DNA from 4 places in the Virgibacillus salinus genome. Region 2 is predicted to be linked to each of the others. Evidence: riboswitches for the same ligand, from Rfam matches in the RefSeq annotation. Region 2 holds a riboswitch; each other region holds the start of a gene.
What was found. Region 2 has a riboswitch for S-adenosylmethionine ahead of BLS02_RS06295 (methionine ABC transporter ATP-binding protein). Riboswitches for the same ligand answer to the same signal wherever they lie in the genome.

Region 1: another riboswitch for S-adenosylmethionine. It lies ahead of BLS02_RS04085 (methionine ABC transporter ATP-binding protein); the one in region 2 lies ahead of BLS02_RS06295 (methionine ABC transporter ATP-binding protein).
Region 3: another riboswitch for S-adenosylmethionine. It lies ahead of BLS02_RS13230 (homocysteine S-methyltransferase family protein); the one in region 2 lies ahead of BLS02_RS06295 (methionine ABC transporter ATP-binding protein).
Region 4: another riboswitch for S-adenosylmethionine. It lies ahead of BLS02_RS02480 (PLP-dependent aspartate aminotransferase family protein); the one in region 2 lies ahead of BLS02_RS06295 (methionine ABC transporter ATP-binding protein).

What each region holds. Positions count from the first base shown of each region.
Region 1 covers NZ_FNKD01000001.1:849,630-857,140, reverse strand. Annotated here, with positions in the region: gene BLS02_RS04105 (NADP-dependent oxidoreductase) at 1-662, opposite strand, end outside; gene BLS02_RS04100 (SDR family oxidoreductase) at 779-1,513, opposite strand; gene BLS02_RS04095 (MetQ/NlpA family ABC transporter substrate-binding protein) at 1,656-2,477, opposite strand; gene BLS02_RS04090 (methionine ABC transporter permease) at 2,495-3,160, opposite strand; gene BLS02_RS04085 (methionine ABC transporter ATP-binding protein) at 3,150-4,163, opposite strand; SAM riboswitch class I at 4,338-4,448, opposite strand; gene htpX (protease HtpX) at 4,668-5,582, shown strand; gene BLS02_RS04075 (hypothetical protein) at 5,847-6,266, shown strand; gene BLS02_RS04070 (ASCH domain-containing protein) at 6,330-6,671, opposite strand; gene BLS02_RS04065 (glycosyltransferase family 2 protein) at 6,888-7,511, shown strand, end outside.
Region 2 covers NZ_FNKD01000001.1:1,331,694-1,339,204, reverse strand. Annotated here, with positions in the region: gene BLS02_RS06305 (MetQ/NlpA family ABC transporter substrate-binding protein) at 1-548, opposite strand, end outside; gene BLS02_RS06300 (methionine ABC transporter permease) at 563-1,231, opposite strand; gene BLS02_RS06295 (methionine ABC transporter ATP-binding protein) at 1,221-2,252, opposite strand; SAM riboswitch class I at 2,353-2,464, opposite strand; gene BLS02_RS06290 (thioredoxin family protein) at 2,533-2,847, opposite strand; gene BLS02_RS06285 (toprim domain-containing protein) at 2,858-3,211, opposite strand; gene gcvH (glycine cleavage system protein GcvH) at 4,003-4,386, opposite strand; gene BLS02_RS06275 (arsenate reductase family protein) at 4,462-4,818, opposite strand; gene BLS02_RS06270 (VanZ family protein) at 5,123-5,527, shown strand; gene BLS02_RS06265 (acyl-CoA dehydrogenase family protein) at 5,791-7,511, opposite strand, start outside.
Region 3 covers NZ_FNKD01000003.1:238,838-246,348, reverse strand. Annotated here, with positions in the region: gene nagE (N-acetylglucosamine-specific PTS transporter subunit IIBC) at 1-518, opposite strand, end outside; gene BLS02_RS13270 (PRD domain-containing protein) at 631-1,449, opposite strand; gene BLS02_RS13265 (PTS sugar transporter subunit IIA) at 1,491-1,985, opposite strand; gene BLS02_RS13260 (hypothetical protein) at 2,168-2,653, opposite strand; gene BLS02_RS13255 (RDD family protein) at 2,727-3,185, opposite strand; gene sppA (signal peptide peptidase SppA) at 3,198-4,196, opposite strand; gene BLS02_RS13245 (YdbC family protein) at 4,354-4,572, opposite strand; gene BLS02_RS13240 (short chain dehydrogenase) at 4,585-5,184, opposite strand; gene BLS02_RS13235 (3'-5' exonuclease) at 5,212-5,823, opposite strand; SAM riboswitch class I at 6,365-6,471, shown strand; gene BLS02_RS13230 (homocysteine S-methyltransferase family protein) at 6,551-7,511, shown strand, end outside.
Region 4 covers NZ_FNKD01000001.1:486,667-494,177, reverse strand. Annotated here, with positions in the region: gene BLS02_RS02495 (short-chain dehydrogenase) at 1-220, shown strand, start outside; gene megL (methionine gamma-lyase) at 221-1,405, opposite strand; gene rarD (EamA family transporter RarD) at 1,631-2,533, shown strand; SAM riboswitch class I at 2,819-2,936, shown strand; gene BLS02_RS02480 (PLP-dependent aspartate aminotransferase family protein) at 3,034-4,794, shown strand; gene BLS02_RS02475 (homoserine dehydrogenase) at 4,852-5,844, shown strand; gene BLS02_RS02470 (SGNH/GDSL hydrolase family protein) at 6,262-7,149, shown strand; gene BLS02_RS02465 (YpmS family protein) at 7,162-7,511, shown strand, end outside.

The DNA.
Region 1 (7,511 bases), 480 kb from region 2:
TCATAATAAACGTCAATTCCGTTAGGACACGCATTTGCCAATGCCGTTTTAATGTCCACCGTTTTATAGTTAATCGCAGCATCAAATCCTAGCTCATTTTTAAGGTATTCTATTTTTTCATTCGAACCGGCAATACCAACGACATATGCTCCTTTAATTTTGGCAATCTGGCCTACAACAGAACCGACAGCACCGGCTGCTCCTGATACAACGACTGTTTCACCTTCCTTTGGCTCGGCTATATCAAGCAGTCCGAAATAAGCTGTTAGGCCTGTCATTCCTAACACACTTAAATAAGCAGATGCTGGGGCAAGTTTCGTGTCAATTTTCCGTATCCCGGATTGGTCTACAACCGTATACTCCTGCCATCCTAACGCGCCCGTTACAACATCATTTTTTTCAAAATGTGCGGACTTCGATTCAATAACCTGTCCTATCACAGCGCTTGTAATTACGGAGTCCAATTCAAATGGCGGGACATAAGACTTCACATTATTCATTCTTCCTCTTAAATAAGGGTCCACCGATATATAGTTAGTACGAATAAGCACTTCACCTTCAGCCGGCTCTCCAATTGGTACTTCGGCAAATTCAAAGTCCTCTTTTGTAGGCGTTCCTGATGGTCTTTTTATAAGTTTAATTTGTTGTTGCAAACGAGTCATCCTTTCTTTTTTTAAAACCTTAGTTACTATCCAAATATAACACCAATGCAACTCTATATACCAATAAGTAAGCTGTCATCTTATTAAAAGGCTGACAGCTTAATCAAATTTATTCCTTATCCCTGATTGTTAGGGCGAACAACCACTTCATTAACATCTACATTTTCCGGCTGATTTACAGCATAGAATACAGCCTCAGCAATGTCCTCACTATTCAGTGGCGTCATTGACCCGGCACTTTTTTTAAAGTTAGAAAGAACTTCTTCATCTGTGATCGTATTTGTAAGCTCCGTCTGAACTGCACCTGGAGAAATGGATGTTGTACGGATGTTGCTTTGTGCCACTTCTTTTGCTAGTCCCTCCATCATAATACGAACTGCAAACTTCGTCCCTGAGTACACCGCACTGCTTGGAAATACCTCATGCCCAGCAACGGAAGATGTCGTTAAAATATGGCCAGCGTTTTTCTCTAGCATATGCGGAAGTACTGCTGCTACACCATAAAGCACTCCCTTGATGTTGACATCAACCATTCTGTCCCACTCATCTATCTTCAGATTTTTCATGAAGGATAAAGGCATTAACCCTGCATTATTGAAAAGAACATCTATTTGACCGTATTCCTTTATAGCAAAATCAGCAAGTTCCTGCATTTGTTCTCTCGATGTAACATCTGTTTTCTTTATAGCAATGCTGCCATTTTCAGAGCTGATTTTATTTTTAATTTCTTCTAATCGTTCTTCTCTGCGTGCAGCAAGGACAACATTGGCTCCTTCATTAGCAAACTTTTCGGCTGTTGCTTCACCAATACCGCTGCTTGCACCAGTAATAACAATTGTTTTCCCTGTCATATTACCCACATATATCACTCCATTAATTAGTCTAATACAGTATTTTCCCCTGCATAACCATTTTTAAACGAAGCAATGTATAACTGCCAAAAAAAATATCGAGTACCACGATTACGTGATACTCGATATTCGATAATAGACTTTATTTCATCCACGTAGGCTTGCCAAATCCTTTAAACTGCTCATCAATAATCTTTTCAAACTCTGCTGATTCAATTACCTCTTTAATATCCTTAGCCCATTTTGTGTCAATATCTTTCGTATTAACAACCACCCGGTTTCGATAATCATCAGGCATTTCTTCAAGTACTAATGCCTCCAGCAGATCCAAATCTGCTGCTAAGGCATAATTCCCGGGTACTGCAGCTAAATCCTCACTTTCTACGGTTCTTGGTAGCTGTCCTGCCTCTATTTGTTGGAACTTCAGATTATTTGGATTTTCAACAACATCCTCTATTGTTGCACGTAATGGGTCAATACCATCCTTTATCGTTATCAGGCCAGCATCTTGCAACATAAGCAACGTTCTAGCTAAATTAGTTGGGTCATTTGCGATTGTGATTGTGCTTCCATCTTTAATATCTTTCAGCGTATCAAACTTATTTGAATAAACACCCATAGGAGCTGTAGGTACTATTTTTACCTCAGACAACTCCATATTATGTTCCTTTTCAAATGCTTCATAGTATATTTTATGCTGGAATAGATTCGCATCCAAATCTCCATTGTCTAACGCTTTATTCGGTTGAATATAGTCACTGAATTCTGTATTTTTAACGGTATATCCTTTTTCTTCAAGTAATGGCTCCAATGCCTTTGTCACCATGTCACTGTAAGGTCCAGTCGTCGCCCCAAATTCGATTGTCTTATCATCTCCATCATCACCAGATGCCTCGCCCGACCCACAAGCTGCAAGTACCAATGCTGCCAATAACATTACTAGTAATCCTAATCCTTTTTTCATTTTAAATTTCCTCCTCATTATCGTTTATTAACTGTTTTTGCTATAAAATCACCTGTGTACTGAATCACTTGTACCATTACAATCAGGACTATAACAGTCGTATACATGACCAAATCATCGTAGCGGTAATAGCCATATCGAATTGCTAAATCACCGATACCTCCACCGCCAATCGTACCTGCCATCGCTGAAAATCCGATTAAACTAATCGTTGTTATCGTCAGTCCACTTATGATCCCTGGCTTTATCTCAGGTAAAATAATATCCTTAATAATCATCCATGGTGACGCACCGACAGAAATGGCCGCTTCTATAACCCCTTTATCAATTTCCCTGGCTGCTGATTCTACTATTCTTGCAAAAAAAGGAATAGCTGCAACTGACAAGGGTACTGCTGCTGCAGTAGGACCAATTGTCGTACCTAAAAGACTGTTCGTTAACGGTAATAGGAAAACAAGCAGAATGATAAACGGAATTGACCGAACAAGATTGGTAATCACCCCTGCAACGCTTTTCACAAGTTTATTTTCCAAAAAGAACCCTTTGTCCGTTACATATAAAATTATTCCAAGTGGAAGACCGATTACAATAGCAACCAATAATGCTACTCCAACCATATAAAGTGTTTGAAAGAAAGCAGTATTCAGTTCCGGTAAGATTTCAATCAAGCGACTAAATTCCATTTTGAATCACCTCCACCTGTTTCACCCTATCCTCTAAATAAGCGATAGCTTTTTCAATTTCATCCTTATCACCATTTAACTCCATAATAAAAATACCAAGTGGAGCATCCTGTATGTATTCAACTTTCCCATGTAAAATATTCGCACTAACTCGAAAGCCCTGCATCATATCGGATACGATTGCTTCCTCAGCAAGCTTTCCGCGAAATTGAAGCTTAACCAATGTACCTTTGCATGATTCAAGCAATTTTTCAGGCAAAGAAAATTGCAATACTGTTTCAATAAAGTTCTTCGTTAACTCCTCCTTTGGATCAGAGAAGATATCATAAACAGGTCCTTCTTCAATAATTCGCCCATCCTGCATCACAGCACACCGTTGACAAATTTCCTTGACAACCTCCATCTCATGGGTAATGACAACAATTGTGATACCAAGCTCTTTATTAATTTTTTTCAATAAAGCTAAAATAGATTTGGTGGTACTTGGATCGAGCGACGATGTTGCCTCGTCACAAAGCAATACTTTAGGATTATTCGCAAGCGCCCTGGCTATACTGACACGTTGCTTCTGACCACCGCTTAACTGTGATGGATAATGATTAATCTTGTCAGATAAACCAACCAGTTCCAATAATTCTACCACCCTATCTTTTCGGGCAACCTTATCAATTCCAGCAGCCTTTAACGCGAACGAAACATTTTCAAAAACCGTTTTAGAAGCAACTAAATGAAATCCTTGAAAAATCATCCCAATCGATTGTCTTGCTGTTCGCAAAGCTTTTGGAGGTAAGGTTAACAAATTCACACCATCAACGAGGACTGCTCCTGAAGTCGGCCGTTCCAAAATGTTCATGCATCGAAGCAACGTGCTTTTACCTGCGCCACTATAGCCGACAATTCCATATACCTCCCCTTTGCTCACATTTAGAGATACGTCGTCTACACCCACAACCTTTTGATGCTTCGATTGGTATACCTTTTCTATCTCTTGAAGTTCTATCATCACCTAACCTCCTTTAGATTAGAAAACTTGGCATTTGTTAAAAGAATTCTTTTGAAAGCTTATTTAGCTTTCTTAGAACCTCTGATAATTTTTGGGATGCAAGTCTTCCTTAATGGCGAATGCCTAAAAAACCCCCTCTTCCAAAATGAAAGAGGGGGTTGATTATGTATTCAATCCTTATCTCTCAGAATGGTAAACATCATTCTGCAGGAATTAGCACCACACCTTAAAGGTAGGTTGCTGTGACATCGTAGAGCCTGATCCCTCCGTCACTCTGGATAAGATATTTAATTTTTTTAATTAGTACGACTAATATTATATTTATTCCGTATTTTTGTCAACAGCAAATTTTTAACAATGCAACTTACTTCTCTACTGTAGTGAAATCATGGTAAACTAGAATCGTATATATTAGCAGTTAAAAAAATTACTGCATAAGTGCAACTAAGGCACTCGACATTAAAGCTTGGTGAATGCCAAGTCTTATAAAAATGGGGGAAATGAATGGGTAAACGAATATTACTTTTTATAATAACAAACATTCTAGTTTTAACGACGATTATAATCGCCTGGTCGCTAATTACAACTTATACAGGGATTAGCGGTTCGTTTGAAAATAGCAGTGGTTATTTGGGAATTGATTATGCATCACTAATGGTATTCAGCTTGCTGGTAGGTTTCATAGGATCGTTCTTCTCACTGGCAATATCACGCTGGATTGCCAAGAAAATGATGAAGGTCAAAGTGCTGGATCCGAATGGCCAATTATCAGCACATGAACGCGCTGTAGTTGAAAAGGTTCATCGACTTTCTCGTGCAGCTGGATTAGTTCATATGCCTGAGGTTGGAATTTACCAATCTGGCGAAGTCAATGCATTTGCGACAGGCCCTACCAAGAAACGATCGCTTGTTGCTGTTTCAGCTGGTCTATTGAACAACTTGGACGATAAAGCGGTTGAAGGTGTCATTGCCCATGAGGTAGCCCACGTATCTAACGGCGACATGGTAACCATGACATTATTACAGGGAATTGTTAACACGTTTGTAGTCTTCTTCTCAAGGATTGCAGCAATTATTGCGTCACGATTTGTGCGCGAAGAAATGCAATTTGTCGTCCGTTTCGCGGCGATTATTGTTTTCCAAATCTTATTCTCAATTCTTGGAAGTATCGTCGTAAGTGCTTACTCAAGACACCGAGAATATCATGCTGACCGTGGAGGCGCAGATTTAGCTGGTCGGGATAAAATGGCCCATGCGCTGCGTTCATTGAAAAATAACGTTGGCCGAGCTAGTGTGAATGATCGTACCGATGATTCAGCAGTTCAGACAATGAAGATAAATGGAAAAAGCGGTCTAATCTCACTCTTCTCATCTCACCCGGATATCGATGAGAGAATTAAACGATTAGAACAGCGCTAACTTTTAACGGGTATTTAGGATAAACAATAAATCGCTTATGAATTAGGGGTACAAACCACACGTGGATTTGTACCCCTTTTTAATTGGCTTCAGTTATTTTAACATTGCGATTAAACTCAAGACGCATTATGTTTAAACTATTCGCAACGAACGCTAAATGCAGGTGGATCCCCGGCTCCTATTTATATAGTTATTAGATCCAGAAATTAATGAATAACCCAGCAAATTATGGGAAAAGTAGAAAAAACAAGGAGGTATAACACTATGAAGAAGTTTCTGCTTTTCATTGGTATTGTTCCAATTACAAGTCTAATGTTAGTTGGATTTAACAACGCGGAACAGCATTCCGATGTACGCGGAATGCATGAGCTTAGTAATAAGGAAGACATTTTAAGAGGTACCAGTGAAGTGATTACCACTACAGAAGAATTAAAAGAGTTAACAGAATCTGATGAAAATAATAGTACTGAAATTAATCAACTCGGGGAAGAAATCGAAAAAAGGTGGGACCGGATCGAAAAGAAAGTCGAAATGGATTACCCAGAAGATTACACACATATCGAGGAGAGTCTGTACCCGTTAATTGCAATGGCTAATAGAGAAATACCCAACAAAAAACAACTTCATGATTTGTCCAAAGAAACACTAGAAAAGCTAGAGAACTTTAAGAAGAAGATTAATTAAGTCTAGCGGGACGGAGGGGACAGGTTCATCGTCCCGCTGACGGAGTATGCCCCCTCCATCCCCCTACTCAGCTAATTCGTACTCATGAGCCCAAACTTTCATTTCGGGTTCCCATTTCATTCCAGGATGTATGGATAAAATGGCGTTCTTATATCCGTCCGCATTTTGGTAGCCTTCCTGCATTGCATCTTTATCTGTTATTTCGCCAAGTTTTTGTTCATAGACATTCGTTACAATACACTTCTGACCTTTAAGTGTCATGACCTCACCAATATCTGCATAACGTCCATTTCGGCGGGTTGCAGTTTTTTTGCCGTTAATTACCTTATCTATATCTGCTTCAATTGTAACCAGTTTATCAATCGCACACGTTTTTGGTGGTAAAGCGTTATTCTGTTCTGCCATTACGTAACCTCTCCTTTGTTTATCTAATTCAATTATATACGTTGAGAGATTACAAGGCTAATATTAATTTCAGGACGGCGAGACAAAGGAATAGGTTCCTCATCCCAACACCACTGGGACGGTGTTCCTGTCCCCTCCGTCCCCCTCAAATAATAAATATTCAAATGTTGTTCATACTAAGCTGTAAAATGCTACACAATAAAAGCAGGTGCATCTATGAATTCCCAACTTATTTCAATTATCATTCCATCTTATAATGAAGCAAGTAACATTGAGCCTCTTTATCAGGCAATTGCTAATGAGTTTTCCGGCATCAATTATGAATATGAACTTCTTTTTATCAATGATGGAAGTACAGATGACACGCTAAATCGTATCAAACAGCTGGAATCAATCGACCCAAATGTGAAGTATATCGCTTTCACAAGAAACTTTGGCAAAGAAGTAGCACTCCTTGCAGGCTTTCAGCATGTTAAAGGGGAAGCTGTAATTGTCATGGACGCTGATTTACAGCACCCCTGTTCCTTAATTAAACCATTCATTCAAGGATATGAGGAAGGATTCCATCAAGTCATCGCCCAGCGCAATCGAAAGGGAGACAGTCGAATACGGTCATACCTTTCCTCTCTCTATTACTGTATTGCTAACAAAGTAGTAGATGTTGAACTTAAGGATGGTGCTGGAGACTTCAGGCTATTAAGCAGAAATGCAGTCGAAGCACTTCTGCTTTTAAATGAAGGTAACCGTTTTTCAAAAGGCTTGTTTTCCTGGATAGGCTTAAATCAAAAAACAATTTTTTATGAAAATATAGCCCGGCAAAACGGAAAGCCTAAATGGTCA
Region 2 (7,511 bases):
GCATCATAATCATAGGAGAATTTTAAATCTTTTGGGTTCTCTACAATATCTTCCGTAGTAGCCTCTACTTTGTCTACTTTTTCAGAAAGCTTAATAAGCCCTTCCTTTTCTAACAAGGATAGTACTCGTCCATGATCAGCGACAGATCGGCTCATAAGTACTTCAGTTCCTTTGGCAACTTCGTCAACACTGTTAATTGTTTTCGAATATATTCCAATTGGCTCAATGTGAATTCCACCAATATGTGTAAAATCATATCCAATATCTGCAATTTGCTTATTTAAATAAGGAATATGTTGGAAATAATTTGCGTCAAGTTCACCACTTGAAAGGTCTTCATTTGGTAAAACATAGTCAGTATACTCTTCAATCTTTAATGTTATTCCTTTTTCCTTAAGAATAGGCTTAGCTTTCTCTAATATTTGTGCGTGCGGAGTACTGGATGCCCCAACCTTAATAACATTATCATCTGAACTGGACTCATCACCGCCACAAGCTGCTAACGTTACTACAAAAAATATAGTTACAAATACCAAGATCTTTTTCATTTTATCTCTCTCCTTTATCTTTTATCTAATTTGTTAGTAATAAAATCCCCAATGAATTGAAAAATAAATACAATGATTACGATTAATACGGTACAAACAAACACGACATCAAACATACGTCGCTGGAATCCAAAAAAATATGCATAATTTCCTAAACCACCAGCCCCTATAACACCAGCCATTGCAGTATAGCCAATCAAGGCAATTGCAGTGACAGTAAGTCCTGATACAAGTGCTGGCATTGATTCTGGAAGTAATACACGAAAAATAATTGTGCGAGTCTTTGCACCCATAGATTTCGCTGCTTCAATCACTCCCTTATCAACTTCCTTCAATGCAATCTCTACAAGTCGACCATAAAATGGAGCCGCACCAATGATTAAAGCTGGTAATGCTGCATTTGGTCCCCGAATGGTTCCAATCAGAAAGTCAGTAAATGGGAACAAAAGTAATATTAAAATTATAAATGGAATCGCTCTAAATACGTTTACGATTGATGCCACGATTAAATTAAGAAGTTTATTCTGCCAAATACCCCCTTTCATCGTCAGATAAAGTAGTAACCCTAATAGTATTCCGAAAATAAATGTTCCAAATAATGAAAGGATGGTCATGTAAAAGGTTTCGTACGTGGCAACCCATAAATCTTCCATATTCAAATTTGGGAAAAGATTAGTTAGCATCGCGAACCACCTCCACTTCAACTGAGGTCTCATTTGTTATAAAGTCTATAGCTTTATTGATTTCACTCAACTCACCATCAGCCTGAACAAATAGTGTTCCATACGCACCACGCTGCGTTTGGGTGATCTTACCTTGCAGAATGTTAATATCAATTGCAAATCTCTTAGCAACTTGACTAATTAATGCCTGGTTTGTTGTCTCACCAATGAAATGAAGCCGAATAAGCTTACCACTATCATAAGTATCAATTAAATGGGCAACTCCATCATCTTCATCATTGGTTCCCATAACCTGCTCAACGAATTTCTTTGTAACAGGCTTCTCAGGTCGTAAAAAAACATCCAGAACATCGCCTTGTTCAACGATTCTTCCTTCTTCCATTACTGCTACCTGATTACATATTTTGCGAATCACATGCATTTCATGAGTAATTAGAATAACTGTTAAACCAAGCTTTTTATTGATATCAACTAACAAATCTAATATCGAGTTGGTCGTTTCCGGATCAAGTGCTGAAGTTGCTTCATCACACAGCAATACTTTTGGATTATTTGCAAGTGACCTCGCTATCCCAACACGCTGCTTCTGCCCACCACTTAACTGAGAGGGATAAGCACTTTCTCTTCCTGCAAGTCCAACTAATTCGATTAATTCTTGAACACGTTCTTCACGTTCAATTTTTGATACGCCTGCAATCTCCAATGGAAATGCAATGTTATCTTTTACGGTCCGTGACCACAATAAATTAAAATGTTGAAAAATCATGCCTATTTCCTGACGTGCCACTCGAAGTTGTTTTGAATTTAATGCAGTAATTTCCTGCTGATCAATGACGATTTTCCCACCAGTAGGTTCTTCCAGCCGATTGAGCAATCGTACAAATGTACTTTTACCCGCACCACTGTAGCCAATGACACCAAAAATCTCACCTTCATTTATATCAAGGGTTAAATCATCCACTGCTGTAATGTTGCTTTTATTTGATTTAAAAATTTTATTTAAACCCTCTATTGAAATCACAAGTATTCCTCCTTTGCCATCCACTATTATGTCCTACTTAATAAGAAAAACGCCTTTCTGTAAGAGAACAGAAAGACGTAATATATGTAGTCTTTACGTTCCCTTATCTGTCAAAGCAGCTGCTTTGCAGGAGTTGGCACCTTTCAAATAAAAAAACATTTGAGGTTGCCGCGGTTTCATAGGGCCAGCCCCTCCACCGCTCAAGATAAGAGATATAAACTATTTAATTAAAATTCGATAATCCAGATAATAGCACGCATATTATCATGTGTCAATAAAATTATTTATCTGAAAATAAAGCTGGTTCGTAGTCCATTAAGTAGCTATATATATTGGCAATTGATTTAAATGCGTAAATTTTTTCCTTGATCTCGTTACCATCCTTAATTAAAAGACATGGTACACTTTCAATTTGATTATCCTGCATAAACTCCGGGTGCAGCGAGGCATTCATGTCATAAAAAATATCCTGTTTATGAACCGATTCAATCTTATCAAGCATTGATTTTGCCAACGCGCATGTACCACAAAATGGTGTATAAATATATAATAAATAATGATCTTGTTCTAATTGTTCCTCATTAATCTGTTGCAATACTACCACCCTAAATCAAGAATATGGGATTAACCTCGATTCGTTTGCCTACCAATGCCGTTGCAAGAATATTTTCAGGGGTTGTTGCTACTTCACGAAACTCACTGCTCACATAAATGTGTTCAGCATGCGGAAGCTCACGCGTTAACTGTTTGCGCAGTTTTATCCCTGAACTATCCTCATCAACTAAAATAAAAACATCCCTATTATCCAAATCATACGTTTCCAAAAGCTCGTCAAATCGTTCAACACCGAGTGTCCCATTCGTGCAAATTACTTCAACATCATCTGTTATCACCCGTTTGACCTGCTTTTTATCAGTTAGTCCCTCAACAATGATAACTTTTTCTACGTCATTTGTCATCATTACATGCACTCCTTACATTAAATTAACTGAATGCATTAATCATATATTTTACTACTTTTTTCAACCCACATCCAATAATTAATATTATTGCATTACGAATTATTCATATTAGATAGTTTATGCTTAAACCGAATTATTAAGTATGAATATAGATTTTTTAAAAGATATAAAGTGCGACACAACACCAAGAGCCTACTACGCAAAGGACGTGCGAGTGCAGACGTTCATCCATCTTTCCAGGATATTGTGAACATATCTAGTGCAGGTAAATACTAGGAAGTGTTGCATTAACTTACCTGTTAAGACTCATTGATCGGAAAAACAACTATTTCTGAAAACAGCCAAAAAAAAGTAACGGGTTCACTTGTGAGGTGCAAAACAGTAAATCTCAAGTGAAATCTCAGCTATAATCTCATAGTTTTCACTAGACAGACTGGTGTCCACGGATTTGGCGGATCCTCATTCCGTTATTTCCTTAAAAACGCCTATTTTGGTCGTGTTATGTAATCCTCATTCCGCTATTTACCCTTTTCAGCCATATTTTTCAAAGTTATTAGGTAAATAACGGAACCAGAAACCGATTCAACCTTCTAAGACGGCTTTTTCACCCATTTAGCGGAACCACGATTCACTTTACCGGTTTGTGTGATTCACATTCCGCTTAATTCACACCATAAATCACATTAAAATCACGTACACTACAATTTCGTTGTGAATTACATTATAGCAATAAAAAAGACCGACTTCACAAGATCGATCGCAGTGTGCAGTCAGCCTTATTAATAGGATTAATCTTCCTCGATTATTTCCTGATATTGCTCAGCAGATAGTAAATTATTTAGTTCTGAATCGTCAGATGGCTCCAAAACAACCATCCATGCTTTTTCATATGGTGATTCATTAACAAATTCAGGGCTATCCTCTAATTCTTCATTGATTTCTACAACTTTTCCGCTGATTGGGGCGTACAACTCGGAAACCGTTTTAACAGATTCAACGCTGCCGAATGGCTCATCTACTTCAACCTCTTCACCTACTTCGGGAAGTTCAACAAATACAATATCCCCTAATTCGGATTGTGCAAATTCTGTAATCCCAATACGTACATTACCATCTTCTTCTTTTACCCATTCGTGTTCTTCTGAATATAATAAGTCTTTTGGTAAGCTCATCTAAATCCCTCCGTTAATTAATTGCAATATTACTATACTAGGTATATGGACTTTTTTCTAGCATTTTTACTTTTATTAAAGCCAACTTTCAGTGAAGGTTTCTTCCTTGAATCCAACAATCACTTTTTTTCCGTCGGTTGTAATTGGTCGCTTAATTAGCATACCATCAGATGCCAGAATATCAGCCATTTCTTCAGTAGTCGCATCTTTAATTTTATCCTTAATATTTAATTCACGATATTTCTTGCCGCTCGTATTAAAAAACTTTTTGGGTGGTAATCCACTCTTTGCAATTAGGCTCTGAAGCTGATCACTTGATGGTGGCTCGTCCACAATATGTATGCTAGTATAGTCGATTTCATGCTCGTCTAACCATTTCTTCGCCTTTTTACAAGTTCCGCAATTTGGATACCAATAAAACGTTAATCCCACTTCATCCCTCCTAACAATTTCAGATGTTAATTTTATTATAGCAAATATAATGAAGGTCGGTCGATGAAATTGTGAAATTTCAAAGACTTCCTACAAAAGATTTATATGATTGGCTAATGTGCTATAATACTGGCAGATTAGTTAATAAGGGGAATAATCGATGCATTATATAAACGCTTTACCGGTATACTCTATCCTCCTATCCCTTGTCATTTTCATTTCTATAAGATTCATAATTTTAAGGAAAACCGATCGAAAAATTGTCCTATACCAAGAATTCATTTACAGTTTGTGGATTATTTATATGGAAAGTTTACTTTATCTGACAGTGTTTCCTTCTACAGATGCTACTCGAAGTGATTGGGTTGGCATAAATCTGATACCATTTAACACGATTGAAAATTATTTATTTTTATTCTTCCAAGGCGAGATATCCGTTGCTTCTGTTAATCTATTAGGAAATACTGTTGTATTTGTTCCAATGGGAATATTGCTTGTATTAGTAAACAGCAAAATTAGTTTTAAAAAGATGTTTCTAATAGGTATTGGAACATCTTTAACTATTGAAGTAACACAACTTGTTCTTTCTTTACTCAATGTCCTTTCAAGAAGTTTCGACGTTGATGATCTTATATTAAACACAACCGGCGTTATTATAGGATTTGCACTTATGAAAATTGGATTATTTTTTATTAGGTTGAAAAAGTAAGGCTCTTTTAATAACTTTTTACTTATTCTAACAGTTAATTATTTCTACGACAGAAACTAGAGTAACCTATGTAGTACTAAGTGTGGCTCTCTGACTACGCAGCTGGAATCGTTAAAATCTTGTTTTAATCCATCTTTCCAGGATATTGTGACCATACCCAGCAGAGGAAATACACGGTGACTCCTTCGGGAACAACAATCTCTTAAGAAACTGCCAAATGTAAAACCACCCTCACAATAAATGTAGAGGGTGGTTAATTATTTTTAGACTAGATATTTTTCTTCTTCAATTATCTTAGCAGCAATTTCACGTTTTTTCCCAATCACATCTGTTGGCGTGTGACGAGTCAGCTTACGTAATGATGAAAGCATCATACGGAGAGTATCGCCTGATTCAACAGCAATTAGAGTTTCTTTTGCATCTGCCTCAATGCGATTAAATGCTTCCTGCACATATACTTGTGTGTAAAGAAGTTTTTGTTTATTCTTTTCTTCTCCAGACTTAGTAATAGCTTTTTCTGTACGAAGAATTGCTGATTCCATGTTATATACTTCAGCTGTCATATCGGCAAGATTTACAAGAATCTCCTGTTCATTTTCAAGCTTTTTCCCATATTTCTGAGCTGCCAGCCCAGCACCAAGCAATACCATTTTCTTCGCATTTTTCAATAGATATTTTTCCTGTTCTAACGTTTTATCGCCAACTTCTTCAGGCATCATCATCATTAGTTCTTCCTGAAGACTCTGCGCTTGTTGAAGTAATGGCAATTCACCTTTCATTGCTTTTTTCAGCAATGTTCCAGGAACGATTAACCGGTTAATTTCATTTGTTCCTTCAAAAATACGGTTAATTCTTGAGTCACGGTATGCACGCGCAACTTCATATTCTTCCATAAAGCCATACCCACCGTGTAGTTGAACAGCTTCATCTGTTACATAATCAAGACATTCGGTTGCAGTGTATTTATTCATGGAGCACTCGATTTGATATTCTGCAATTGCCTTAGCAACTTCACGGCCATCTTTTAATTCCTCATCCGACAAAGCACCCATACGTTGTTCAAATAATCCTACTGTACGATATACAGCACTTTCGTTCGCATAGGTTCTTGTTGCCATTGTTGCTAATTTTTCCTGTGTTAGGCTGAAACTTGAAATTGGCGTATTAAACTGCTTACGTTCATTCACATATTTTGTTGCAACCTCAAGTGCACGTTTTGATCCACCTACACCACCAATTGCAAGCTTATAGCGGCCAACGTTCAGGATGTTAAATGCAATAACATGACCACGGCCTTTTTCCCCTAATAGGTTTTCAACTGGTACTTCTGCATCTTCCAGAATCAATGTACGAGTTGACGAGCTCTTAATACCCATTTTCTTTTCTTCTGGTCCAGTTGATACTCCAGGGAATTCACGTTCAACAATAAATGCTGAGAAATGTTCGCCATCAATTTTTGCATAAACAATGAAAACATCCGCAAATGCTGAGTTAGTGATCCACTGTTTCTCACCATTTAAAATATAGTGTGTACCTGCGTCATTTAATTTTGCAGTTGTTTTTGCTCCCATTGCATCTGAACCAGAGCTTGGTTCGGTTAATGCATAAGCAGCCAATAATTCACCTGTGGCAAGTTTTGGCAAGTATTTTTCTTTTTGCTCATCATTACCGAAGAATACAATTGGCAATGAACCGATACCAACATGAGCTCCGTGTGTTACCGAGAATCCACCAGCACGTGAGAACTTCTCGGTAATTAGTGATGAACTGATTTTGTCTAGTGCAAGACCTCCATATTCTTCTGGAACATCAGAACCAAGCAATCCTAGTTCCCCAGCCTTTTTCAATAAATCTACTGAATGTTCAAATTCATGGTTTTCCAGATTATCAATTTTCGGTACGACTTCGCCTAATACGAAGTCTTCTGTTGTCTTTGCAATCATTTTATGTTCTTCAGTAAAATCCTCTGGTGTGATGACATCTT
Region 3 (7,511 bases), on a different contig from region 2:
ACCGGCCAAACGAAGAAGAGAGCAGCTGATACAACCATCATGGCTGCAGCACTCATAATTGGCACAAGCCGCTTACCACTGAAGAAAGCTAGAGCATCCGGCAGCCTGACTTCACTAAACCGGTTATACATCATCGAGGCTACAATTCCGGATAAAATACCTATAAACACGTTTTCAATACTTTCAAAAGCTGGATTGACAGAACTTTCCTCAATCCCTTGCAGACCAGCAACTCCACCTACATTTAATAGATTTGTTACAACCAAAAAGGCTACAAGTCCGCTTAATCCAGCGGCGCCATCTTGCTCTTTCGACATTCCAATTGCAACACCAACAGCAAATAATATACCAAGATTTCCAATAATGGCTAACCCGCCATTGGTCAGAAATGTTGCAATTGTACTGTCGGCTGCAAAGTTAAGAATCCAGTTTCCAATACCAATCAGAATTGCCGCAGCCGGTAATACCGCAACCGGGAGCATTAATGAGCGGCCAAGATTCTGCAAATACTTCATCATTATAAATTCCTCCTAACATAGATTAATGTTTCATAAAATATGAATTCTGATACATTTGCTCAAACTGTGAATTCGTTTTCAAAGAATGAGTTCATAATTTATTTCTGCACTTTTAATGTGTTCTTAACCTTTCGATATGAAGCGTGATGTATCCCAACTCTTCCTCAGGAAGCTCAATTTGATAGGAAGCATATATTTCCTGAGCTACTTTTTGTGCACATTGAAATGAATAAGTATACTTTTTCTTAATCATTTCAAACATCTCATTATCCATCACATGACTCTCATACCATTTTGCTCTGCTTAAAGCGAACTGCAAATGTGTTACTAACCGTTCATAGGATATGTCAGCTTCATGAACCTCGATATTTAAATACTTTTTAATAGTCTGCACCATATCCTGAATTATTGTCGTTTGCTTAACCGTTTCGTGAATATCACCCCCTTGAAGTTTCATTGTATGAATATACAGTGCAATAAACGCTGCTTCATCAGCAGGCATCGTGATCTGAAATTTTTCCTTAATGTGCTGAATGGCCCATAAACCGATTTCAAATTCTTCCCTGTACAAAATCTTAATTTCCTGCAATAGTTTATTTTTTAGCTTGATACCACTCTGTTCCCGTTCAATTGCAAAGGAAATATGGTCTGCCAGCTGCACACGGATATGCTCGCTTAATTCTGTTCCCAAGCGCTTTTCCGTATAGGTAATAATTTCTTCTGATATGGTAAAATGCTCCTCTGGTATCCTGAGTAATAGCTGCTGCAGTTTTTCATTCTCCTTTAGAACGAACAATTTCTCTACCCTGCTAGAAATCACAATGTCATTTTTTTGCTTACCAAAACCCACACCAGCCCCAATAGCAATTTTTTCTTCCTGTTCATCGATAACAATTGCCGCATTGTTATTTAATATTTGTTTTATTTTCACCTGAAGCCCACATCCTTCATAGCACGTTTTTCATTCAATGATCACTGCTCAGAAGTTGTGATTATTACTGTTTCTCCAGCCGTGCTTTCTTTTTCTTCAGTCATACTGAACTTCTTGCCGGTATCCTGTCCATTTGTAATAACAATTGGAGATATATCACTCGAAGCATTATTCCGAACATATTCCAGATCAAATTCCATCAGCTTTTCACCTACTGACACTTTATCGCCAGTACTGACATTGATGGTAAAGCCCTTTCCTTCCAGCGAGACTGTTTCAAGTCCTATGTGAATGAGGATTTCGATTCCGTCTCCTGTGCGCAGCCCAATAGCATGCTTGGTATCAGGTATTTGAACAACTTCACCTTCAACCGGAGAATAAACCTGTCCTTTATTTGGCTTAATCGCAATTCCGTCTCCCATCATCTTTTGACTAAAAACCGGATCCGGAACTTCTTCTAACGAAACAATCTCGCCATTAATTGGTGCATATATTTTCGTGATTGAGCTTTCCTTTTTAAAAAGATTTTTAAACATAACAACATTCCTCCTTTAAGGTAAGTATGTGCAAAAGTTACTGAAACTAAAAAAGACATGGCGGTTTAGAGAAGAACCTATGCCCTTCTCATAACACCACCATGCCTAATCGCATCAGTAACATGTGATCCATATATATTTTTTCTAAATCTATCGTATCATCATTCAAATGGAAAAATCAATCATTCACTTTTAAAAATTATCTCATCCTGATTATCAATTCGTTCTCTATTTCTAAATAAAAAGAATTGAATTGGCATCGTAATCATAAATGTGACAATAACCAATACAAGGTGAAGCGTCTCATTTTTAGAATATCTTTTAATGATAAAGTAAAATCCATAAACTAATAGAACGTTTGAGGCAAGACCTACAAATGGAATGAACCAGGATAGGAAAAATGCACATGCCATTGTTACGCCATAAACCAATGTAAATTTACCACGCAGCGATTCATGCACATCATCCTCAACAAGCTGCGTGATTAAAAATGTATTAACAATCGGTACCCATGCCATCCACGCCAGGTCACTTTTGCCTTCCCTTTTAGCTATTTTAAATAATCCAATAGCCATTAGAATATGAAAAACGATTGCAACTACTAGTAAAAAGAGAATCAGAAACAAAAATCCGGCAAGAAAAAGAAACAAACCTTCATCACTATTCATTTAATCCCTCCATTTTTAAAAAAACTTAGCTTTATGCCAAAAAGTCCAGGCACCAGTGCACCCGGACCTATTATTATTTATCAAACACAACCCGCGTATTACCAATCATGTCATGTAAACCTTGTTTTTCCCCACTAAATGCAACGAACAAGTATAACAATCCGGTAAAGAAAAACACACGGTGAATAAATCGACCAACTACTTCTCTAAAAATAAGATCCTTCCACTCGAGCGAATGAGCATCTTCTCGAATAACGCGCAATCCAAATATCATTTTTCCTAACGTCTGACCAAAATATTTAGTCATTAGCAGAAAGTACAAATACAACACAATCACACCAACGATACCAGCCATTGTCCAGAAACCAATATCAATTCCAGCCCCATCATTGATAAATTTAGATGGACTAAGCAGGATGCCGTTAATACTAAATACAATAAGCAAATCAGCTAGATATGCCCAAAACCGCATCCAGAACCCAGCAAATCTGTAATCAACACTCTCAGTATATTCCACTTCATTTTCACTCATGACGGCACCCCCTTATTTAGAATACAAGTACATAGCACGTGGTCCATTGGATTTACGCAACAATTCCTTGATACCGAATAATTCTGTTTGTCCTTTAAACATTCCTTGTAATGTACCACCTAAAAATTCGTTAATTTCAAGACCCTTTTTATATTCAATCACTTTGGCATTATCCCAGCCATTATCTTCTTTCATAATGGCAATCGTATCAGTGAGAGACCCAAGCTCATCAACAAGACCATTATTTGCAGCTTGTTCTCCGGTATACACACGGCCATCGCCAAGCTCACGGACTTTCGACTCTGACATGTCACGGCCTTCCACGATCACATCCACAAAATCTCCGTATAAATTATCAATCATCGTCTGCAAAATTTCTCGTTCTTCATCGGTCATTTGACGTGACTGCGACATAATATCCTTGAACTCGCCACTCTTAATCGTATTAAATTTAATACCATGTTCATTCGCAAATTCCGCAAAATTAAAGCTCTCCATAATAACACCAATTGAACCTGTCAATGTTGCAGAATGCGCAACGATTTTATCGGCAGGAGCAGAGATATAATATCCCCCTGATGCTGCTGTATTCCCCATTGATACATATACAGGCTTGTCATGCTCTTCTTTTATCTTAACAATCTTGTCATGTATTTCATCGCTTTCTACAACGCCCCCGCCAGGTGTATTTACACGTAAAATAATGCCGTTAACAGTTGAGTCTTCCCCAGCTGCTTCAAGCATTTCCAGGAATCGCTCATGATTATATCCTCCTGTATTAAGCAAGGATGCTGTAGATGCATTTTGAATTACTCCATCCAGTTCAAGTACTGCAATCTTATTGCCTGATCCTTCCTCGACAACCTCTTCTTGAAATTTCTGCGATGAATCCGGGAAGTTAAACATTTTTTCAAAATCAGCTGTTACTACACTCGTTACAGCTTGAAAACCTAGTGAAACGACAAATAAAACAACCGCTACACCAAGTGCAATCCAACGTTTTGTATTCAATTTCATGTCCTCCAATTCATTCCTGTTTTATGTATTACCGCTATTTTACATTATTGTTAACATTTATGCAGAAAACTTGTACGTTTGTTACAAAATAGCGAGTCCAAAACACAAAAATTGCTTTGGACCCAGCGCCATACACGATTTCTATGTGAAGTTAATCAAGTTCAGATAATGCCGCTTTCAATTTATATAATTCCTCTTCAGTCAATGTAACCCCTTTTCCCATTTTCTCTTTGTCCGGTGCCCAGTCTCTAAGGTCATATTTGGGATCACGCCCATTCCAGCTTACCAGGTTAAGCTCTTTCGTCCATCCTTTTGGCGACTCTGATAGCACAGCTACTGTTTCGATTATCTCATATTTAAGATCTGCCACATTGATTCCTCCTTAATAGACTTCATAGTTATTACCAGTTTGCATACCATCAACACTTTTAACAAAAGCACGAGCCACACGACCTGCAGGAACAGGATCAAACCCTGCAAAGAATTTACCAAGCTTTTCCCATGACTCCTGTACAATATTAGGACTTACACTATTTATGCGAATACCTCTAGGCATTTCAATTGATGATGCTTTAACGAATGCCTTGACGCCACCATTTGCCATTGCTGCAGACGCACCCAGTGGAATCGGATCATCCATCATCACACCTGTTGTTAACGTGAAACTGCCACCGTCATTTACATATTCCATACCTAGCAGGACAAGATTTATTTGCCCTTTAAGTTTACTTTCAATTCCTTTTTCATTTAGTTCCGGTGTTAATTCAGAAACAGCTTTAAAATTCGCACCACCAGATGCATTGACTACAGCTTCTACTTTACCAATTTGTTTATACATTTCTCTGATGCTATCCTCGGAAGTAATATCAACAGAAACATCTGCCCCATTTCGTCCAGCGCGAATTATTGAGTGATTCTCTCCTAACTCTCTTACAATCTCTTTGCCAATTGTCCCAGCTGCACCTACAACAAGTATCCTCATATGCAATCCAACTCCCCTTGATATTTTTTAGAAATAAAGCTTTCTACTCCGTTTCGCCCGCTTCACTTTCGGCGGAAAATATCCCCGTTCATAAATTCTCCCTTTCGAAATACTGCACCTCTTTAGAAATATATCCATCTCATCCGTCTCGTATGTCTCAAAAGCCTTCATTAAAATTTTGGCAGCAACCCTAGCATCCTCAAGTGCATGGTGATGCTCGAAGGAAATACCGTGATAACCAGCTACCGTATTTAACTTATGATTCTCTAACTCGGGCCAAACTCTTTTAGAAATATTCACCGTACAAAGATAATCCATTTCAGGATATGTAAGGTTAAAGTAGTCCAATGTATTTCGAATCACACTCATATCAAAACTGGCGTTATGTGCAATAACTATGTTATGAGATAAATAATCATTAAGTGTCGGCCACAATTCTGAGAACGTCGGCGCATCTGCCACATCTTCCTCTCGTATCCCATGAATACGCGTATTAAACGAACTGAAATGCATCATTGGATTTATTAAACTATAAAATTCATCAACAATTCCATTTTCATTGGCGACAACAACACCAATAGCACATGGACTGTTTCTCTTTTCATTCGCCGTCTCAAAGTCAATGGATACGACATTCATGGATTGGCCTCCTCTACAACAATACTCTAACGTAATTTTAACATATCCCTCGTTCAAACAACCCTGAAAAAGGATTTAAATTTTGATGGTGTTTATCTTCGCTGGTTCCCAGGCGAATTCTGCTGATTCCGGGCTATCTAATCCACTTCCGATGCTGTTCGCCCGAACGATTACACCTAATTAAGCAGTATAGTTTAATTAAAGCAAGAAAGTTTAACGCTGTTATGATGAATATTAATGACACAATAGCAAAAATGAGTGGCGAGAGGATCGGAATGTGAATCTCAAAGTAATGGAGCGGATCGTGGTTCCGCTAAATGGGTAAAAATCCGCTCTGTAAGGTTTGAAACGGATCCTCGTTCCGTTATTTACCCAATATCAATGAAAAAAATGGGTAAAAAGGGTGAATAGCGGAATGAGGATCCGGCAAATCAGTGGCTTAAGCTTGTTTAGTAAATCAAAGTGTTTCAAATGCTAAAAATATTCTTGACATTCATTTGCAAGAGTTGTATTGTATTCAATAATACAAAATTGAATAATTTTCTTATCCAGAGAGGTGGAGGGACTGGCCCATTGAAACCTCAGCAACAGATTTTAAATACTGTGCTAATTCCAGAAGCTGAAATGCTTAAAGCTTGAAGATAAGGAGAGTGATACTTAACGGTTTCAAACCCTCTTCTATTTTCAGAAGTGGGTTTTTTTATTTTATTTAAGAGGAGGAAAACGATTGAAGCGCAGTTTAGAAGAACGTTTAAAAGATGGAACTGTTATTGTTGGTGAAGGGTATTTATTTGAATTAGAACGTAGAGGGTATTTGCAAGCAGGATCATTTGTTCCAGAGGTTGCACTTGATAACCCCGAAGCACTGAAACAGGCATATAGGGATTATATGTACGCAGGCTCAGACGTTGTATTAGCCTTTACGTATAATGCACACAGGGAAAAAATGCGCATTATTGGCAAAGAAGATCTATTAGAACCATTAAACCGAAATGCGGTTCGCTTAGCAAAAGAGGTTGCTAAAGAACATCCCAGCGAAGAAGCGTTGGTGGCTGGAAATATCTCAAATACTAATATTTTCGATCCCGAAGACCCTGAATCCAAGACTAAGGTCAGAGGTATTTTTGCCGAAATGATAAAATGGTGTAAGGAAGAGGGCGTCGATTTCATTAATGGGGAAACGTTCTATTACCATGAAGAGGCACAAATAGCCCTGGAAGAAATTCTGAAACAGGATTTACCAGCAGTCATCACGTTTGGACTAATGGGAGAGAATGTATTGAGGGATGGCTACACTGTTGAAGAATCCTGTAAAATACTTTCTGAAAGTGGCGCACTGGTTGTGGGCATGAATTGTTTCCGTGGTCCTGAAACGATGCAACCTTACCTTGCTGACATACGTAACAATGTAGATGGCTATGTGGGTGGACTCCCTATCCCATACCGTACTTCAGAGGAAAACCCGACATTCTTTAATTTACCGGATGGAGGATGCAGCTGCCATCTGCCTTTAGAAACAACTTTTCCGACTGCGCTTGATCCGCTTTACCATAACCGATACGAACTGGCAGCCTGGGCAAAAGAGGCAAACGACATCGGGATAAATTATATCGGCCTATGTTGCGGAGCATCACCAGCAATGCTGCGTTCAGTAGCTGAAGCTGTTGGAGTTAAAACAGTAAACTCAA
Region 4 (7,511 bases), 850 kb from region 2:
CCACATACAGGGTAGTGCCCGTTTTTTGGAAAAAGAAAACACGCCTGTACCAAAAAATTGCTTGTACAGACGTGTCTATTTAGGTTTCATTTTAGAAAACAACGATTCCCGCTGGCTTACTCATAATGAAATTTCAAGCGGTGTCATTCATGCTATCACTACCGATAGTAATGAGACCATCGTTGGGACGTTAGAACCATGGGACATGCGACCACAATAATTAAAGGTTATTCAAAGCTTGTTCCAGATCCTCCCAGATATCTTCCCACGCTTCAAGACCTGCGGATAACCGGATAAGCTGATCTGTTATTCCCATTTCAAGACGAGATTCCTCTGGTACAACGGCATGTGTCATAGTTGACGGATGCTGAATTAATGTCTCCGCATCACCAAGACTGACAGCAATTTTTAGGAACTTCAGGTTATTCAGCATTCGTTGTGCATCCTGTTTTGTTCCGTCTATTTCAAATGAAATTAAACCACCACCGCGTTTCATTTGTTTTTGACGAATTGGAAAATCAGGATGACTTTCATCATTTGGATAAAAAACACGTGCAACTTTAGGATGGTTACGCAACTTCCCAAATATTTTTTCCGCGTTATCACAATGGCGGTCAATCCGAATTGGAAGTGTTTTAAGCCCTCTTAGTAATAACCATGCATCCAGTGGTGACATAATTCCGCCGATATCCTTTAGGGTTGTCATCGCAACCTTATCCAAAAAGTCTTTTTTTCCAACAGCAAGCCCTGCTACTACATCTCCATGGCCGCCAATATATTTTGTTGCACTATGGAGTACAACATCACACCCTAATTCAAGTGGTCGCTGTAAATATGGTGATGAAAATGTATTATCGACAACCACCGGAATCCCCTTTTCATGAGCCACTTCAGCAACCATTTCTAGATCAATTAACTTCATCGTCGGATTAATTGGCGTTTCGACATAAATACATGTCGTTTCAGGCTTAATTAGCGCGCGAATTTCCTCTTTTGTTTCCATTGCTGAAAAATCATGTGAAATATTAAATTTTTCTTCCATCATTGCTAGTAAACCGAAAGTACAGCCATACAATCCTGATGAACACAATACATGGTCATTCGCTTTTGTTAGAGCAATCAAAATAGCAGATACAGCAGCCATCCCTGATCCAAAAGCTAGCCCGCGTTCGCCGCTCTCCAAAGCTGCAATCCGTTCTTCTAATACACTTACTGTGGGATTTCCTAACCTGGAATAGATATAACCCTCTTCCTCACCTGCAAATCGTCGTTCTCCTTGCTCTGCTGTTTCGAACGTGTATGTTGATGTCTGAAACAAAGGTGTTGCAAGACTACCAAGCATGTCTTTGGAATCGTACCCTTCATGAATAACCGATGTTTCAAAGTGTTTATGTTTTTTTGCCATTAGTAAGTCCCCCCAGATAAACAATCTTATAATCTCATATACTACTATCATATTGTATTTACCAACTTTTTGAAAGCGTTTTCTGAAGAAATGTTAAAAGCAGAGTTATTGCTTTTTTCAGAAAGAAAATCTAGAATTAGCTTACTTAGATTAGTAGTATGCATATCGCATGATTCGATAGTGTTCACTTGAATCTGGATATATCCTAGAAACGGGGTCTTCAAAATGAATCAAGAAAATAAGATTGGAATTATATATGCAGCAGGCGCCTATTTATTATGGGGATTTCTTCCCGCGTATTGGAAGCTGATAGACCAGGTTCCACCTGATGAAATATTAGCACATCGTATATTATGGTCATTTATTTTTATGATTATTGTGGTTCTAGTTGTCCAAAAATGGAAGCTTTTCCTAAAGGAATGCAGAATTATTTTAAACGATAGAAAAAAATTGACTGGAATTACATTCGCATCAGTTGCCATTAGCATCAATTGGCTTACCTTTATATGGGCGGTTAACAATGAACATGTAATTCAGGCAAGCCTCGGTTATTACATAAACCCGCTTGTAAGTATTTTATTAGGAATGATTGTGCTAAAAGAAACATTAACACGTGGCCAGATGCTATCATTTCTACTTGCTGCAGTTGGTGTTATTAATTTGACAATCAGTTATGGTGTCTTTCCGTGGGTATCACTATTGTTAGCATTCAGTTTTGCAATTTACGGATTGCTAAAAAAAACTGTAGATGTTAGTGCAATGTTCGGTCTAACTATCGAGACAATGATTGTAACTCCTATTGCTCTTATTTATTTACTATCTATCCCTGGCAGTTCATTGGCATCTGATCCAATGTTCTCCAGTTTTGGGTTATTACTGTTTGGCGCTGGTGTCGTTACAGCGATTCCACTATTATTGTTTGCAAGCGGCGCGAAACGAATCCCATTATCAATGGTAGGATTCCTTCAATATATCGCACCAACTATCATGCTAGTTCTAGGTGTGTTTGTTTATCAGGAGACTTTTTCACTGGCGCATTTTATATCGTTCGCATTAATCTGGATAGCACTATTTATATACATGTCATCTGCACATCGTAGTTCAGGTCGGCTTAGGGAGAAAAATTAGGCTCTTAATGACGCAGTGAAAATATACTCGCTTTCCGCGGGCAAGCAGCAAGCCTCCTCAGCTCGTTCCTTGCTTCCGGAGTCTTGCGTAGCTGTCAATTTTTTATTCGGCAACAAACTTAAATCAGCCAAAATTAAATCAATTTTCAGAATTCACTTGACGTACAATCATTCCTGCGTATATAATGTTCAATAACTTTAGAAAACTTGGCTTATCGCCAAGCCTTAGTTGCAATTATGCAGCAAGAAAGGATTTATACTTTCTTAACTGCCAATAAAGTTACATCTCTTATCGAGAGTGGTGGAGGGAATAGGCCCTGTGAAACCCGGCAACCTTAAAAGCTTAACTAATGCTTAGTAAGGTGCTAAATCCTACAGGTCAAGTATGATCTGGAAGATAAGGGGAGGATCGTTACATATTACGCCCTCTTCTTAGGAAGAGGGCTTTTTATTATCTCCTCTCCCTCCAGAAAACAGTAAAATCTAAAGGAGGAATTTATCATGTCAAATTTTCATTTGCACAATCAGGAAACACAGTTACTTCACGGAGGTCAGGAACCAGATCCAACAACCGGATCACGTGCGGTACCCATCTATCAAACTACTTCCTACGTTTTTCGGGACACCGAACATGCACAAAATCTTTTCGGGCTACAAGAACCAGGTAATATTTATACACGAATCATGAATCCGACAGTTGATGCATTCGAACAGCGAATCGCATTACTGGAAGATGGCGTAGCCGCAGTTGCAACTTCATCCGGGATGTCAGCCATTACATTGGCCATTTTAAATCTTGCAAGCAGTGGTGATGAGATCGTTGCTGACAGTAATCTATACGGTGGGACGTATAACCTGTTTGCTAACACTCTCCCTCGATACGGAATCGACGTTAAATTTGTTGATGGAACAGATCCAGAGACTATTACTACTGCAATTACCGAAAAAACGAAAGCTATTTTCGGAGAGATTATCACAAATCCAAGTCTAAATGTGCTGGACGTTGAAAAAATTGCAGGAATTGCTCATGACAACGGGGTTCCATTAATCATTGACAATACATTTGCGACTCCATACAATACGAAGCCACTGACATGGGGAGCGGATATTGTTGTACATTCAGCTACTAAGTGGATCGGCGGTCATGGTACAACTATCGGCGGCGTTGTCGTTGATGGCGGTAGGTTCAATTGGGGGAACGGTAAATTCCCAGTCTTTACTGAACCCGACGAGAGTTACAACGGACTTCGCTACGTCGATATTGGGCCGGCAGCGTTCGCAACCAAACTGCGCGTGCAGCTGCTGCGCGATATAGGTGCCTGCCTAAGTCCACAGAATGCATTCCTGTTTTTACAAGGACTGGAAACATTGCACTTACGTGTTGAGCGCCATAACAAAAACGCCGAAGAAGTTGCAGCATATTTACAAAAACATCCTGCAGTTGAATGGGTTAATTTTCCTGGGTTACAGGATCATCCATCACACGAGTTAGCCAATAAATATTTACAGAATGGCTATGGATCGATTATAACGTTTGGAATAAAGGGTGGCCGTGACGCAGGCCGGAAATTGATTGATGGTGTTACACTCTGGTCACATGTTGCCAACGTCGGTGATGCGAAGTCGTTAATCATCCACCCAGCGTCAACTACACACCAACAATTAGGTGAAGAAGACCTGGTTAAAAGCGGTGTTACGGAAGAGTTAGTGAGACTTTCTATTGGACTCGAATCAACCAATGATATATTAGTTGATTTAGACCAGGCAATCGCTAATGCAACCGGTGAAGCAAAAACATTTCAAGCAACAGAAGAAGATGCAGTCAAGTGGCTCTTATCTTCACCATTTGACCGTAAAGACGGTGGTATTCGCCAAAAGGTAGTTGCGGTTAGCGGATTGGATGATCAAACTAATTCATTTTATAAAAGTACGAAACAATTACAGCAGTTAGGATTTCAAATTGTTCCATTAAGTACTTCTTCAAAAGAAATATTAAATGTGCAAACATATGAACAGTTAGATGATGTGCCACTTGAAATTGATGCCATTCTGTCCTATGACAGAATTCTTCCACCAGAAACTATCGAGCAATTTATTAATAAGGACGGTAAAATTATTTGGGTTGAAAATCCAAAAGATACAGATGAAACAGTAAACCATGCAAAAGCTGCTGGAATTTCTGTTATTACAGATAAAAACATTTACCATGAAGCGATTCGCATTCGAGAAAACGGCTCTGGAAGTGTGCTAGTAGAAGCTTAAGTGTAAAAAAACGAAGGATCTACGGTTATCATTTTTAGATGAGGGAGGGATTAACAAATGAAACCGATAAATATTGCGTTAATCGGACTTGGAACAGTTGGCTGCGGTGTCTACCAAACACTGCACATTCACCGTCAACGGCTCGAAAAACTAGTCGGATCTCCCATCAACATTTCAACAATTATTATTGAGAATCCTGACAAACATCAGAAAATTTCAGCCAAGACAAACATTACAACAGATGTTAATACTGTTTTAAATAACCCTGAGATCGATGTTGTCTTTGAAGCAATTGTTGGAAAAGAACCAGCTTTTTCATTGCTGAAAAGATGTATCCAAGCAAAAAAACACGTCATCACTTCTAATAAGGAAATGTTCGCAATCCACGGTGAAGAGTTGAAAAGACTTGCCACCCAATATAATGTTCAAATTGGATATGACGCAACTACAGCCGGTGGCATACCGATTATCCAGACTATCCAACAACTTTTAAAAGCAAATCAGATCCAATATGTGCAAGCAATTTTAAATGGTACTACCAACTTTATCCTATCAGCAATGCGGGAAAAGAACATAACATTCTCCACTGCTTTGGATGAGGCACAAAACTGGGGGTATGCCGAAGCAGATCCAGAAAATGACATTGAAGGTTTTGATGCATATTATAAGCTAATGATTCTTAGTGACCTTATTTTTGAAAAACAACCTGATTTAAAATATGTTAAAAGAATAGGAATACGTGATATTACCGAGGACTCCCTTCAAGGGTTACAAACGGAAGGTAAACGAGTTAAGCATATTGCAAAGATAGGTTATGATGCTACAGGGAACCTTACTGCAAGCGTTGAACCAGAAGCAGTTTCCAAAGAACACCCATTATATGCTGTTGAAGGCGTAAACAATGCTATTCATATTAAAGGAGATATAGTTGGTGACTTAACGTTCGCGGGGCCAGGAGCAGGATCATTTCCTACCGCGAGTGCAATGATTGAGGATTTTTGTATTTTGTTTAAAAAAGAGCAAGCTGCAATAGCTGGAGCGCCCGTTTAGCTGCTCCCCTCATTGTGGGTGGATCGACGTTGCCACAGGATGTGGTGGTTTTAGTCGAACATCCTTCATCTTTTATCGTAAGGAAGTGAAGGAAATTCACGAGCGCTGAAGCTAGATGTTTTTTTTATAACATGGCTTATCGTTAAGCCACAGTTGAACACACGCAGTATGAAAGAATTTATACTTTCTTAAGCGCTAGAAAAATTCGTCTTCTACTGAAGGCGATTTTTTTAGTTTAAGTATAGAAGGTAAAGGGAATTATCTCTTATTAGATTAAAATGTAATACAATCGAAATATGAAATATTGATACTTACCAATTATAATGGGTACATATATAGTAATAAAACGTGATATGTACTAAGATAAAATATCATTTCAATATATAGGTAGAATATTTCAGTATAGGTGTGAGATTCATGAAAAGAAGATACATTTTTATTATTTTGGGTATACTGATTATAGGTTTAGCTATTATTATCTTTTTATATCAACCTGAACCAAATTTAAATGAATCAGCAGATAATAATTCACAGGAAGAGACACAGCAGGAAACTGAACCAGACAAAGAAATAGAAACGGAAGATGAACAGCCAGAAGAAGAAACAAAAGAACCAATCACTAAATTCAGAGAAATAATAAGTGGTGCACTTCAAGGTACAATTGACTTTTTCACAAATAAAGAAGCGCATGTTGCAGCCATTGGAGACTCATTAACACAAGGTGTCGGCGATAAAGTAGTTGATGGTGGTTATATTGGTATTCTGGATAATACCATTAATAAAGATAATCAATTGGTAACATTTGAAAACTATGGAAAACGTGGGAACCGCTCAAGCCAGCTATTAAAACGGCTTGAACAGCCCGAAATAGCACAATCGGTCAAAGAAGCAGATATCGTATTGATTACAATAGGCGCAAATGATATTATGCAAGTCGTCAAAGAAAACTTTTCCGACTTGACGATTAAGGATTTTTCCCAAGAACGGATCGCATACAAAGAACGGTTAAAAATTATTTTTGAAAGAATCAAAGACCTAAACTCAGACGCTGATATATATCTATTAGGTTTCTATAATCCCTTTGAAAAATATTTTAAAGATCTCGAAGAACTTGGTATGATTGTTGAAAATTGGAACAACACAGGTAAAAATGTCACAGAACAATATGAGAATGCGACATTTATACCTACAGTTGATCTATTTGAGGATACAGATAAAAATTTAATCGCAGATGATAATTTTCATCCTAACCATCTGGGATATCAACGGATTGCCAAACGAGTATTAGAACATATAACAGACTAGGAGGTAAGTGGAATGGCGGAACATAAAAAGTCAAAAAATAGATGGAAACGATTTTTTTTGATTTTACTAGGTTTGAACATTGTCATTTTTATATGTATTGCTGCTCTTATTTTTTGGCCAGTTTCCGACACAAAAACACCTTCTAATGAGGAGTATGAAACGCAGCAAAGTTCAGAATTCATCGTTCGTACGACAAAAAAGAACTTAAATGAGTTAGTAAATGCATATACCGATAAGCTTTTGAAAGGTACTAACCACCATTATGAAGTGTCATTGGATGAGGATGTTCACTTGATCGGTGAACTTCCCGTATTCTCATCTACTGTCCCACTCTCTGTTCATTTCGAACCCTTTGTTCAGGA